3 regions of the Microbacterium oryzae genome follow, and region 3 is predicted to be linked to each of the others. Evidence: predicted binding sites of a transcription regulator. Region 3 holds the regulator's gene; each other region holds the start of a gene.
What was found. Region 3 encodes LexA, which represses DNA repair genes until DNA is damaged. Its sites were predicted from a motif close to TCGAACANNTGTTCGA; they were not measured.
Positions count from the first base shown of each region.

Region 1: D7D94_RS13780 (HNH endonuclease signature motif containing protein) is a predicted target of LexA. The motif match lies at 3,286-3,301, and genes of this name have one in related genera.
Region 2: D7D94_RS08610 (HNH endonuclease signature motif containing protein) is a predicted target of LexA. The motif match lies at 2,713-2,728, and genes of this name have one in related genera.

Region 1 is NZ_CP032550.1:2,949,719-2,954,358, reverse strand. It holds gene D7D94_RS13795 (ABC transporter permease) at 1-131, opposite strand, end outside; gene D7D94_RS13790 (ABC transporter ATP-binding protein) at 128-1,081, opposite strand; gene bcp (thioredoxin-dependent thiol peroxidase) at 1,174-1,647, shown strand; gene D7D94_RS13780 (HNH endonuclease signature motif containing protein) at 1,689-3,275, opposite strand; gene D7D94_RS13775 (response regulator) at 3,408-4,052, opposite strand; gene D7D94_RS13770 (sensor histidine kinase) at 4,049-4,640, opposite strand, start outside.
Region 2 is NZ_CP032550.1:1,842,716-1,847,355, reverse strand. It holds gene D7D94_RS08635 (ATP-dependent helicase) at 1-332, shown strand, start outside; gene D7D94_RS08630 (helix-turn-helix domain-containing protein) at 508-741, opposite strand; gene D7D94_RS08625 (hypothetical protein) at 738-1,361, opposite strand; gene D7D94_RS08620 (hypothetical protein) at 1,361-1,978, opposite strand; gene D7D94_RS08615 (DUF2975 domain-containing protein) at 1,978-2,604, opposite strand; gene D7D94_RS08610 (HNH endonuclease signature motif containing protein) at 2,758-4,104, shown strand; gene D7D94_RS08605 (ATP-dependent Clp protease ATP-binding subunit) at 4,222-4,640, shown strand, end outside.
Region 3 is NZ_CP032550.1:1,321,896-1,326,535, forward strand. It holds gene hisB (imidazoleglycerol-phosphate dehydratase HisB) at 1-577, opposite strand, end outside; gene D7D94_RS06175 (histidinol-phosphate transaminase) at 621-1,700, opposite strand; gene D7D94_RS06180 (LysM peptidoglycan-binding domain-containing protein) at 1,731-2,084, opposite strand; gene lexA (transcriptional repressor LexA) at 2,336-3,019, shown strand; gene metE (5-methyltetrahydropteroyltriglutamate--homocysteine S-methyltransferase) at 3,081-4,640, opposite strand, start outside.

The DNA.
Region 1 (4,640 bases), 1.4 Mb from region 3:
TACTCCATGCCCGCACCGAACAGGACGTACATGGCCACCGGCATCACGAGCGTGAACACGAGCGTGTAGGGGTTCCGGATCTGCCGCAGGGCCTCCGTGCGGTAGAGCGGCGACGAGACGAGGGCGGTCATGAGCGGTCCTCCGTGAGGGATGTGAAGGCGTCTTCCAGGGTGGGGGCGGCGATCTCGAGATCGGACGCGCCGAGGGAGAGGAGCCGCGCCGCGAGCGCGTCGGATGCCGAGGTGCGGGCGGTCAGTCGGCCGCCGCTCAGCGAGAGGTCGGAGACGGACGCGTCCTCGCGCAGGCAGGCGACGACGCTCTCGGACGCACCGGGGAGCGTGGCCGAGACGGTGCGCCCGCCCAGGGAGGCGCGCAGGCGCGCGGTGTCCTCGTCCGCGACGATCCGCCCCCTGCTCATGACGATGGTGCGGCGGGCGAACTGCTCCGCCTCCTCAAGGTAGTGCGTGGCGAAGACGATCGTGCGGCCGGCCGCGGCGTCCTCGCGCATGGCGTCCCAGAAGCGGCGCCGCGCGGTGACGTCCATGCCCGCCGTGGGCTCGTCGAGCACGAGCACGTCCGGGTCCGGCAGCACCGCGAGTGCGAACTTGAGCCGCTGCTGCTCGCCGCCGGAGCACTTGCTCACCCGGCGGCGGGCGATGCCGGCGAGATCGGCGCGTTCGATGACGGCGTCCACGCGGTCGCGGGCGCCGTGGATGCCGGCGACGACCGCCACCGTCTCCCGCACGGTGAGGTCCGCGAGGAGTCCTCCGGTCTGGAGCACCGCGGAGAGGCGACCGGTGGCCACCGCCAGACGCGGGGCCTCGCCGAGCACCCGCACCTCGCCCTCGTTCGGCTCGGACAGTCCCAGCATCATGTCGATGGTCGTCGTCTTCCCGGCGCCGTTCGGACCGAGGAGGGCGACGATCTCGCCGCGCGCGATGCGCAGGTCGACGCCGTCGACAGCGACGACCGGGCTGTCGCCCGAGTCGAATCGACGGACAAGGCGCGACAGCGAGATCGCCGAGGTTCCGCCGGCGTGCAGGTCCGGGCCTGCGGCGGTGGAGGTATGGGTGATGCTCATGCCTTCAGCCAACCGCGGAGTCGTCGCCGGCGCCGGAGGCCGATGTCACGACCGCGACGTGACATCCGTCATGGTCGATAGGCTGGAACGCTATGACGACCCGCCTCGAACCCGGTACCCCCGCCCCTGACTTCACGCTCCTCGACCAGGACGAGAAGAGCCTTTCGCTCTCCGACCTGCGCGGGCAGAGGGTCGTGCTGTACTTCTACCCCGAGGCGCTCACGACCGGCTGCGCGAAGCAGGCCTGCGACTTCCGCGACAGCCTCGGGTCGCTCGCGTCGGCGGGGTACACGGTCGTCGGGATCTCGCGCGACCTGCCCGAGAAGCTGCGCCGCTTCCGGGACCGAGACGGACTCACCTTCGAGCTCCTCAGCGACCCCGAGCGTTCGGTGCACGAGGCGTACGGCACCTGGGGCGAGAAGAGCAACTACGGCCGCATCGTGCAGGGCGTCATCCGCTCGACATTCGTCCTCGACGAGGACGGCGTCATCGTGAAGGCTCTCTACAACGTCAAGGCCACCGGTCACGTGGCGCGCCTGCGCCGCGAACTCGGCATCGACGCCTGAACCCGGACCCTCCCGCTCGCTGCCCCGGCGAGCGCTGCGGCTCACGTCCGCCTCGACACCAGGGTGCGGCGCAGCCTGCTGCGCAGCCGGGTCGCGGAGCCCTGCGCGGGACGCGGCCGGCACGCGCGGTCGATCCAGGCGGGCGGGGCGAGGTACGGCACGCCGCCCCTCATCCGGATGGCCCATCCCGACTGCTCGAGGTGGTGATGATGCCACCAGCAGAGCAGGACACCGTTGTCCGTGGTCGTCGGGCCACCCTGCGCGTAATCCTGCACGTGATGGATCTCGCACCAGGCCGCCGGGATCGTGCAGCCCGGGATGACGCAGCCGCCATCGCGGGCGACGATCGCCTTCCGCTGCGTCGCGGTGAAGATCCGCTGCACGCTGGAGAGAGACAGCAGCCGACCTTCCGCGGTGAACACCGCCCGGAGGATGTCGCCGGTGCAGCCGATGCGCTCGGCCACCCCGAGAGGCACCGGCGCGTCGACACCATCCAGGTGCGCCACCGGCCGGGTGAACGCCGCCCCTGACGCGTTCGCCTGCCGGGCCAGATCATCCGCGCTGACGTGCACCATGACGGTCGGCGCGGCCCCGCCCAGACTCGGCGTCTCCGCCGCGCGCGACGCGGCCTCCAGCATGGCCATCAGCGCGTCGTGGCGCTTCTGGGTCGCGCTGCGCGTATCGGGCATCGCATCCGGCGGCGGGAGCTCCACCTCCGGCCACTGCGCAGCACCGCCCTCGCCGCCCTCTCCCGCGCCGCCGCCATCGCTCTCCCCGCGCACATCGCCATCCGACGTGAAGCGCACATTCCGAGCGGGGTTGGTGTGAGCGGAGAGCAGCGCCTGCAGCAGCGCCCCCGCCTCCGGCACGAGCACGCCGTTGATGCGGAACGCGCCGCTCGGAAGCGGCGTGAGGGTCAGCGACCGCTGACGCATGGCGCCGTCGTGATCGGGTTCCGCACCGTCGGCGGTGAGCACGTCGATCCACGCCTGCGCGTGCAGGTTGACGACCGACAGCGGCGGCACCGGGGCGAGCGTCGCCAGCGGATCCGCCTCGGAGCGGCCCTCCTCGTCGTCCGCCCCATCGCCGGGCTGCGCGTCGGGATCGATCGTCCCGGTCGCGATCGCGACGAGGTGCCGCTCCATCAGCTCGACGCGCTCCGGGTCGCCACCGCCACGACGAGCGGTGTCGACCGCCTTCATGATCCCGGCCGCGGCTTCCATTCCCAGCAGCCCGGAGGCGAGGCCCGCGGCCACGTGCTCCAGGCGAGGCGCGAGGTCCTCTCCGGTGAGCGCGGTGCGCGTGCGGGTGCTCTCATCGAGCCGAGCGCGCCCGCGCAGCTCGCGCGACGAGGCGCCGGTGAGGCGCTCGAGCAGCTCGGTCCCCGTGCGACACCCGTACCGGTCTGCCAGCGCCGCGTCATCCGCCCGGCACGACCGGAAAGCCACTTCCCCGGCGACTCGAACGCGCAGAGCGTCGACGGCTCGACCGAGATGCTCGACGACGCCGACCAGGGCGACGAGATCCGCATCCCTCAGCTCGCGAACCGAGGGAGCAGCGCCGTCGAGCTGCGCGGCGGCCTGCCGGGCCGCGTCGCTCGGGTCGAGATGCACTGGCTTCTTCGCCATGCCCTCATTATAGAACAGAGATACGACTAGGACAACCACTTTTCCCAGATCAAAAGGTCAATCGCGAGCACTCGCCGCTAGCACAGACCGCCGACATTAGCGCCACAAAATCGAACAGAAGAACAACTGGGATCAGCTCAGCCGGTACCGATGCTCGGGCCTCCCTGCGGATCCGTACTGGAGCGTCACGTCGATCGCCCCACGGGCCGCGAGCTCCGCGAGGTGTCGTTGCGCGGTCGCACGCGAGACGCCGACGCGCTCGGCGATCTCCACGCTCGACGCCTCCCCCGCGGCGAGCGCATCGAGGATGACCTGCTGCGTCCCCGCCCGGGCCGGCGCCGGCACGGCGCCGCCGTGGAGCACGCTCACCGCGCGGTCGATGGTCTCCTGCGTCGCACTGCCGGTGGAGAGCAGATTGCGGAAGCGCGCATAGCGGTCGAGCCGATCCTGAAGTGCGCGGGGGTCGAACGGCTTCACGAGATAGTGAAGTGCGCCGCTCGTCAGCGCCCGGCGGATCGTCGCCACGTCGTCAGCGGCGCTCAGCACGAACCGATCGATCCCGGCCTCCCGTCCGATCTCGATGCCATCGCCATCCGGCAGGTAGACGTCGAGCAGCAGCAGGTCGGGGCGCATGTCGCGGATGGCGATGCGTGCGGATGCCGCGTCCCTCACGGGCGGCAGGGCGGTGAAGCCCGGCCGAGCGGCGACGAGGTCTCGGTGGATGCCGCTGACGCGGAAGTCGTCGTCGACGATCAGGACGCGGATCTCGTTCGTCATGCCGTTCCCTCTTCCGATGTGATGGCACCATCGAGCTCGTCGTCGCCCGCGGCCCGCATGACCCCGGGAAGCCGGGCGGCGAACACCGCGCCGTGGCCGCCGCCACGCGCCTCCGCGAGCCAGAGCTCGCCGCCCCGTCGACGCGTGAAGCGGCGGGCGAGCGGAAGGCCGATCCCCCGTCCGTGCACCCGTCCGGTCTCGTCCTCCTCCGCCGCCCGAGCGCGATCGAAGACCGATTCGGGATGGTCGACGCCGATCCCCGAGTCCGTCACCGTGAGCGCGAGTTCGTCCCGGTCGTCCAGCAGCGAGACCTCCACCCACCGAGGCTCCTCCCCGGCGGCGGCCGCCGTCACGGCGTTGTCCACGAGGTTGCCCAGCACCGCGGCCACATCCTCGGGTTCGGCGACGACGCCGAGGAGGAGGGTGTCCTCTCCCACACGCAGCTCCACGCCGCGCTCGCGCGCCTCCATCCTCTTGGACGCGAGGAACGAGCGCAGGAACGGCTCGGCGACGGGCACCCCCGCCTCCTCCGGCAGAGCACCCCGGGCGGCGAACTCCGACAGGAGCTCCTGCGCCTCCGCGGTCCGC
Region 2 (4,640 bases), 520 kb from region 3:
CGCTGGAAACGGACGAGACGGCCATCGTCGACTTCAAGTCGACCGCACGGTCGCAGGAGGAAGACGTGACACGCGATCAGCTCTCCATCTATGCGCTCGGATATGAGGAGCTCACCGGAGCATCAGCGGACCGAATCCAGATTCTGAACCTGGACGAGCAGGGCAAGAGCACCAATGACCCCGTCAACTCCTCGTTGATGTCCGAGATCAGGAGCAAGGTGGCGGCTGTCGCCGATGACATCCGTGCGAATCGGTTCGCCTGCACTCATGACCACGCGGCCGAGGCGTCGTTCGACGACCTCGCTTGGTTGACCAGAGGCGGACGAGAATGACGTTCGCTACGGCGAGATCGTGCGCACTGGCGCAAGGCGCGTTGAGCGCTGGGAAGCGCAGGGGCTCGGTGCAGCGTGCCCCTATGGACTTGTGCGAGTTCGACCGGATCGGCGAGGTCTCCACCGACTTCAAGGTGGAGGAGATCCTCGCGGATCTCACCGGCGACTCCTGATCTCACCGGTCCGCGCGCACCAGCAGATCGCCGATCTCGCAGTCGAGCGCCTGGCATACGGCGATCAGGGTCGAGAAGCGGATGGCCCGGGCTCGATCGTTCTTGAGCACCGACAGATTGACGATGCTCACGCCGACGATCTCGCTGAGCCGGGTGAGGGTCATGCCGCGCTCGGCGAGCAGCTCGTCGAGACGGCAGTGGACACCGGTCCACTCGTCTTCGGTCGCCGGCGTCACACCAGTCCGTCCGTGTCGCGCTGCAGCCGCTCGCCGAGAGCGAAGGCGCTCGCGATCGCTCCGATCCCGAAGATCACAACGAGTGGCAGGACATCGAACTCCTCCGCCGCAGTCTGGAACCTGCCCTCGCCCAACGCGTCGAGCGCTCGGAGTGTCGCGAACCGATCGAGGAGCAGTGGCAGCGCGTACCCGACGCCGACCAGGACACCGGTCGTGGTCAGCAGCTTCGTGTTGTGACGGTTGAAGGCGGTACCTCGCGACAGGTTGAGCGCGAACAGCCCGACGCACACGAGAACGACGAGCAGGCACAGCACGTGCACGACGACGCTCGTGATGAAAGCGGCATAGGGCAGTGGCGCGAGGTCACTCATCGGGATGATCGCGCGGTCCAGATGGGCCACGACGTCGGCGCCCTCCGGCCCGGCAGGCAGAGCGACATCCTCGCCGACGATCCGCACCGCGACGGGAACCGCTGTGTTGGGGATGATCGCCGTGAGGCGCGAGACGCCCTCGAACACGATCGCGCATCCTGCGATCACGCAGAGGAGGACGATGCCGAGGAAGCCCCAGCGTTCACGTTGCGGGAACAGCGCGGGGTCGGTGCGGGTGCTGCTCGTCATCACACCAGTCCTTCCGTGTCGCGCTGCAGCTGGGCGCCCCGACGGAAGGCGACGGACAGCAGGCCGACCGCCGTCGCCGCGAACCAGTACGGAGCGAACGACCAGAAGGCGATGGGATGAACCGGCTCCCGGCCATCCGTCCCGAGCGCCGCGAGGACACCGTTCGTTCCCATGTGCTGAAGCAGCAGCACTCCGAGTGCGCCGAGGAACATCGCCCAGCTGATGATGCCGAAGTCGCGCGCGGTGGCGCGGACGAAGAAGCGGCCGCGCAGGAAGCTCCAGGCGAGGTGCATCACGGCGGCGATCACGACGAGTTGGGCGAGCGCGGCGACGACGATCGCCGCGCCCAGGCAGAACGTCGAGACCGCGTTGAGGTCGGTCACGACCACCGTGAGCTCGGAGAGCGAGCCCGAGACGCGTGCCGACGTGTTCTCGAGCACGCCCTCGCCCGAGCCGCTCTCGAGCGGAACGCGTGCAGCGACGCCATCGGGACGGAAGGTGTCGAGGAAGTCCAGCACGTTCGCGATCAGCACGACGATGACGGCGGCCGCGCCGCAGAGGATGACGGTGATGGCGTCGCCCTGTTCGGAGCGCTCGCGGGTGGTCGAGAGGGTCATCACACCAGCCCTTCCGTGTCGCGCTGGATGCGGGAGCCGATCGCGAAAGCGGCGGCGACCAGCGCGAGGATGAAGCCCCATCCGATCGGCGCGAGATCCAGATCCAGCAGGAAGGGCCAGAGGATGTCCATGAGCTCGGGAGTGCGCGCGGCGAGATCCTCGACGACGAGGGCTCGACCGAACGCGCCGCACGCTTGGGACGCGATCCCGCCGACGAGGACGAGGCCCGCGATGGCGCCGAGAGCGGTCGAGATCATACGGCGGAAGGGACGCCCGCGCATGAGCGCCAGCGCGAGCACGTAGGCGACGACGCAGACTCCGATCGTCGCGAGCGCGGGCAGGGCGCCCTCGAGGAGCAGCAGCCAGCGGGCGCCGGCGGGCGGAGCGGCGAGCACGACATCCGCTGCCGCACCGCGGGCGTCGACGATGCCGGCGACGCCGTCGAGCTGCGGGATGTCGGCCCGCTGCAGCGGCAGGCGCACCTGCGGTTCGTCGGCGAAGACGGAGAGCGCGCCGCCGACGATGGCGACGACCGCGCCGACAGCGACGGAGACCGCCCCCGTGGCGATGACGCCGAGAGCGACCGCATCGCCGCGAGAGACTGGATGGCCGGGAGAGGGTGCCATGGAAGCCCTCCTTTCTTCACGAAGAACGATAACAACGAATATCGATAAGACGCGAAGCCCCACAATGCGTTCGTTATCATTTCGTTACTTCTGGGGATCGAGGACGCCTCGATCTCCCGTTCGAATGTCGGTGGTCCGCGGGATGATGAGGGCATGAGCCAACGAAGGCCACGATTCAAAGAACGCCTCACGTACGAGGCCACTCCGGAGGAGACGCGCGTGCTCGGCAACGTCGTCGAGTCGCTCCTCCACTACCGGCGCGTGATGGCCTCCATCGCGGGCGCGGAAGCTCAGGCGCTCGCCATCGCCGCGGGGATCGCGCGAGATCAGATGGGGCGCTCGGGGTCGAGCTCGGAGTACGCCTTCCCCTATCGCGCGATCGCCGCCGAGATCGGCGCGGCGCTGCACGAGCCCTCGGCGGCGATCGAGCGGCGGATGGCCGATGCCGAGGTGCTCATAAAACGGCTGCCTGCGGTGCGAGAGGCGCTCACCGAGGGGCGGATCACGCGCAAGCACGCCGAGATCATCCAGGAGTACGCCGGGTTCGTCGACGAGCAGGCGCTGCCGGAGTACACGACCCTGACCATCGCGTTCGCCGAGGATGCCACGCAGCATCAGCTGCGGATCTTCGCGAAGCAGCTGGCGGAGCGACTGGGTGTCCTGACGCGCGAGGCCCGGCAGCACGTCGCGCGGCGACAGCACGGCGTGTGGGCGCGCGATCTGCCCGACGGCAACGGCGAGCTCGTCATCCGGCACAGTGCCGAGGTCATCCGCGCGATCAAGGACCGGGCCGATGCGCAGGCGAAGGCGTTCGAGAAGAAGATCCGCCGGCAGAACCACGCCGAGCGCGTGCGAGCCGAGGCGGATGGCGTGCCTCCGCAGCTGGATGAGCGGACCCGGGACCAGATCCGAGCGGACATCCTCGCCGACGAGCTGCTCACGGCCGCTCCCACCGTCCACGTCGTGGAGCGGGAGGGGACGCCGAACCTCCTCGCCGAGATCCGGGGCATGATCGCCATCACGATCCCGGTCACCACGCTCGCCGGACTCGACGACGAGCCGGCCTTCCTGCACGGCTACGGTCCACTCGACCCCGGCATCGCCCGGCGCTTCGCGAAGCAGGCGCCGGGATGGGAGCGGGTGTTCCAGAACCCCGACACCGCGGCGCTCCTGACCGTCGATCACTACGAGCCGACCGCGGCCATCCGTCGCATGATCGACGTGCGCGACGAGGTGTGCCGCTTCCCGTCGTGCGATCAGCCCGCGCAGCACTGCGAGAAGGACCACACGATCGAGTACGCCCGGGGCGGCCCGACGAGAGCCTCGAATCTGGCGGCCCTCTGTCGACCGCACCACATGCTGCGGCACCAGACCGCCTGGCATCCGAGACAGGTGTCGCCCGGAGTGATCGAGTGGACCAGCCCGGCCGGCCGGAGGTATCGAGAGGTTCCGCTGCCGCAGCGTCGCAAGCGCATCGTCGATCAGAAGCCGCCGTTCTGAGCGCTATGCCCAGGGCGAACACGAGCACCGGGCGGGGCATCCCTGGTTACGGTGGAACCACGGCGCGCCGACCGTCCTTTGTCGACGCGTCCTCGGCCTTCGGCCCAGAGGAGTGACATGTTCGAGAGATTCACCGACCGTGCCCGTCGGGTGGTCGTCCTCGCCCAAGAAGAGGCGAAGATGCTCAACCACAACTACATCGGGACCGAGCACATCCTGCTCGGACTCATCCACGAGGGTGAGGGCGTCGCTGCAAAGGCGCTCGAATCGCTCGGGATCTCGCTCGATGCTGTGCGCGAGCAGGTTCAGGACATCATCGGCCAGGGCCAGCAGCAGCCGACGGGGCACATCCCGTTCACGCCGCGCGCCAAGAAGGTGCTCGAGCTTTCCCTGCGCGAGGCGCTGCAGCTCGGCCACAACTACATCGGCACCGAGCACATCCTGCTCGGCCTGATCCGCGAGGGCGAGGGCGTCGCCGCCCAGGTGCTCGTGAAGCTGGGCGCCGACCTCAACAAGGTGCGTCAGCAGGTCATCCA
Region 3 (4,640 bases):
GGATGCCCTGCACGAGCGGGTCGAGCGCCTTCGCCTGGCGGAAGGCGCGGGCGAATGCCTTGTACTCTGCCTCCGCGATGTGATGCGGGTCGCGACCCCCCACGACGCGCACGTGCACCGTCAGCCCCGCGTTGAACGCGAGGGCCTCGAAGGTGTGACGCACGAGCGAGCCGGTGAAGTGTCCGCCGATGAGGTGCTGCTCGAAGCCCGCCGGCTCTCCCGTGTGGACGAGGTAGGGCCGACCGGAGATGTCGACGACCGCCTGCGCGAGCGCCTCGTCGAGCGGCACCAGCGCGTCGCCGTAGCGGGAGATGCCCGCCTTGTCGCCGAGCGCTTCGCGGATGGCCTGGCCCAGCACGATCGCGGTGTCCTCGACGGTGTGGTGCGCGTCGATGTGCGTGTCGCCCGTCGCGCGCACCGTGAGGTCGGTCAGCGAGTGCTTCGCGAACGCCGTGAGCATGTGGTCGAAGAACGGCACCGACGTGTCGATGCTGCTCCTGCCCGTGCCGTCGAGGTCGAGCTCCAGCTCGATGCTGGACTCGCTCGTGGAACGGGTGCGGCGCGCGGTTCGGGTCATGCCCCGATTCTAGTCGCGGCCGGCGCGCGCCTTCCGCGAGGCGTCAGCGTCCGATGGCGGCGAGGGCGTCGAGGAACGCGCTCGTCTCCTCCTCGGTCCCCGCCGTCACGCGCAGGTGTCCGGGGATGCCGACGTCGCGGATCAGCACACCGCGGTCGTACAGCGCCTGCCACGTCGCCCGGGTGTCCTCCACGCCGCCGAACAGCACGAAGTTCGACCAGGTCGGGTAGACGGTGTAGCCGAGCGCCTCGAGGGTCGCCGAGATGCGGTCGCGCTGCTCCACGATCTCGTCGACCATGCCCAGCATCGTGTCGGCATGACGCAGCGCAGCCGACGCCGCCGCCTGTGTGAGGGCGCTGAGGTGGTAGGGCAGGCGCACGAGCCGCAGCGCGTCGATGACGGCGGGGTCCGCGGCGAGGTACCCGACGCGGGCACCGGCGAAGGCGAACGCCTTGCTCATCGTGCGCGAGACCACGAGCCGCGGCCGCCCGGGAAGCAGCTGCAGCGCCGACGGCGCGTCGCGGGGAGCGAACTCGCGGTAGGCCTCGTCCACGATGACGATGCCCTCCGACGCCTCGTACACCGCCTCGATCACGTCGTTCTCCATCGGGGTTCCGGTGGGGTTGTTCGGCGCGCAGAGGAAGACCACATCGGGGCGGGCGGCCGCCACCTGCTCGGCCGCGCTCTCCGGGCTGAGCGAGAAGGCGGGCCCCCGCTCGCCGGAGACGTAGGTCGCGCCCACTCCGCGCGTGAGGAGGGCGTACATCGAGTAGGTGGGCGCGAAGCCGAACGCCGTGCGACCCGGGCCGGCGAACGCCTGCAGGATGTGCTGGAGCACCTCGTTGGAGCCGTTGGCCGCCCACACCTGCTCGGGCTGGATGCCGTGGCCGAGGTAGTCCGCGAATCCCTCGCGCAGCGCGGTGAACTCCCGGTCGGGGTAGCGGTTCACGTCGCGCAGCGCCAGCGCCACCGAGTCCGCGATGTCGTCGGCGACCTCGTCGGGGATGGGATGCGTGTTCTCGTTGACGTTCAGTGCGACGGGGAGGGGCGCCTGCGGCGCTCCGTACGGCTGCTGGCCGCGGAGGTCGTCGCGCAGGGGCAGGTCATCGAGTGAGACGGTCACCCGTCCATGCTAGAGCGCCGCCGCGCGCGCTCAGCCGGCGGTGGAGTAGGCGGCGGGGATGGCGAGCTGCTGACCGGCGGCGATGACGCCGTCGCGCAGCTGGTTCAGGTGCAGGATCTCGTCGACGACGTCGCGAGGGTCGGCATCGGGGGCGACGGTCTCGGCGATCTCCCACAGGGAGTCCCCCGCACCGACGGTGACGGTGTCGAAGGTGCCGGCGGGCGCGCTGTCCGCGCGGGAGGCGAGAGCGGCACCGCCGCTGAGAGCGCCGAAGCCGATCGCCGCGACGACGGGGGCCGCGGCGAGGCCGGCGAGGACGCGGCGACCGCGCAGGGTCAGGCGCAGACGGGTGGCGGGAGCCGGAGCGGAGCGATGTGCGCGCATGGCCTTTCCTTCCTGTAGATCTCTTCGGGCGGTGCGGATCCCTCAGGATCTCGCTGCCGAAGCGATGTTCCGAACCTATCTTCGATTTCGTACGAGTGTCAAGAGTTGTCTTCGAACTGCTCTCGCGAGGAATGCCCAACACGCTCGAACAAAGCTCCCCGTCTCGCGGTGCGTCCGCTAGCGTTTTCACCGACGGGACCACCACACCACGCACCTCCGACATTCGAGCGGGGCAGCGAAGGAGCACGGACATGACGGATGCGGGTACGCGCGAGGAGAAGCCGCGCACGCGGCGACGCAAGAGCCTGAGCGACAAGCAGCTGGCCATCCTCGAGGTCATCCAGCGCTCCATCCAGCACAACGGCTACCCGCCGAGCATGCGCGAGATCGGCGACGCCGTCGGGCTGAAGTCGCTGTCGAGCGTCACCCACCAGCTGGGCCAGCTGGAGCTCAGCGGCTACCTGCGGCGCGACCCGGGCAAGACGCGGGCCATGGAGGTCCTCATCGACCTGCCGGGATCCGCCGCCGAGAACCCCGCAGACGCGGGCCCCGCGGTGGGCGATGCCGCCCTCGTCCCCCTCGTCGGACGCATCGCGGCGGGCGTGCCGATCACCGCCGAGCAGCAGGTCGAGGAGATCTTCCCACTCCCCCGTCAGTTGGTCGGTAAGGGCGAGCTGTTCATGCTCAAGGTCAGCGGCGAGTCGATGATCGACGCCGCGATCTGCGATGGGGACTGGGTTGTCGTCCGCTCGCAGGGTACGGCGGAGAACGGCGACATCGTCGCGGCGATGGTCGACGGCGAGGCCACCGTCAAGACGTTCCGTCAGCGCGACGGCCACACCTGGCTGCTGCCCCGCAATTCCGCGTTCGAGCCGATCCTCGCCGATGAGGCCGTGGTGCTCGGGAAGGTCGTGGCGATCCTCCGCTCCGTGTGAGGCGCGGGGAGACGATGAGAGAGCGGGAGCCGTCGGCTCCCGCTCTCTCATCGTCTTCGGGTCAGGCGCGCGCCAGGAGCGCCTCCCGTGCCTCGCCCGTCGCGGCGACGAGGTTCGCCAGCGACGCCACGGTCTCCTCGTACTGTCGCGTCTTCAGACCGCAGTCGGGATTGATCCAGACGCGGTCGACGTCGACGGCGGCGACGGCGCGATCGATGCGGCCGCCGATCTCCGCCGCGCTCGGCACGCGCGGCGAGTGGATGTCCCACACGCCGGGGCCGATCCCCCGCTCGTAACCGGCGAGTGCCTCGAAGAGCTCGTCGCGACTGCGGGCGGCCTCGATCGAGGTGACGTCGGCATCGAGCGCCGAGATCGCCTCGAGGACGGTGCCGAACTCGGAGTAGCAGAGGTGCGTGTGGATCTGCGTGGCCGGGCGCGCGCTCGCGGTCGCCAGCCGGAACGACCCGACCGACCACTCGAGGTATGCGTCGCGTGCCCGGGCGTACAGGGGCAGCAGCTCGCGCAGGGCGGGCTCATCCACCTGGATGATGCCGATGCCGGCCTGCTCGAGATCGGCGATCTCGTCGCGCAGCGCGAGCGCGACCTGACGGGCGGTCTCGCCGAGCGGCTGATCGTCGCGGACGAACGACCAGGCGAGGATCGTGACCGGACCCGTGAGCATGCCCTTGACGGGCTTCGACGTGAGCGACTGCGCGTAGGTCGCCCAGCGCACGGTGATGGGAGCCGGCCGGGAGACGTCGCCCCAGAGGATCGACGGGCGCGTGGCGCGCGAACCGTACGACTGCACCCAGCCGTTGCGCGTCACCGCGAAGCCGTCGAGGTTCTCGGCGAAGTACTGCACCATGTCGTTGCGCTCGGGCTCGCCGTGCACGAGCACGTCGAGTCCCAGCTCCTCCTGCAGGCGGATGACCCGCTCGACCTCGTCGCGGAGCACCTGCTCGTACGCGGGCGTCGTCAGCTCTCCGCGGTCGTGCGCCGCCCGCGCGCGGCGGATGTCGCCGGTCTGCGGGAACGAGCCGATGGTCGTCGTCGGAAGCGGCGGGAGCGCAAGCGCGTCGCGCTGCGCGGAGACGCGCTCCTCGACGGCACCGCGCTCGAAGTCCGTCGGCGCGAGGGCGCGCGTGCGGGCGCGGACGCGGTCGTCGTGCACGCCGGGTGCCGAGCGGCGGTCGGCGAGGGCGACGGCGGCCTCCGTGAACGCGTGCTCGACCGCGGTGCGTCCCTCGCGGAGTCCGCGGGCGAGGACGGACACCTCCCCGGTCTTCTGGTCGGCGAATGCGAGCCAGGTCTTCAGGCGCGGGTCGAGGTCGGGCTCATCCGCCACGTCGTGCGGCACGTGCTGCAGGGAGTTCGAGGTGCCCACGGTGACGCGTGCGGGCTTCAGCCCGCTCGTCTGCTCGAGAAGCGCCCACGCCCGGTCGAGGTCGCCGCGCCAGATGTTCCGCGCATCGACGACGCCCGCGACGATGGTCTTCTCCTCGACCCCGTCGACGGCGGCGGGCACGCCGCCGCGGACCAGGTCGAGCGCGATCGCCTCGACGGGCGTGCCGACCAGCGCCCCCCATCCCGCGACGCTCGGTGCGCCGTAGGGGGCGGCGAC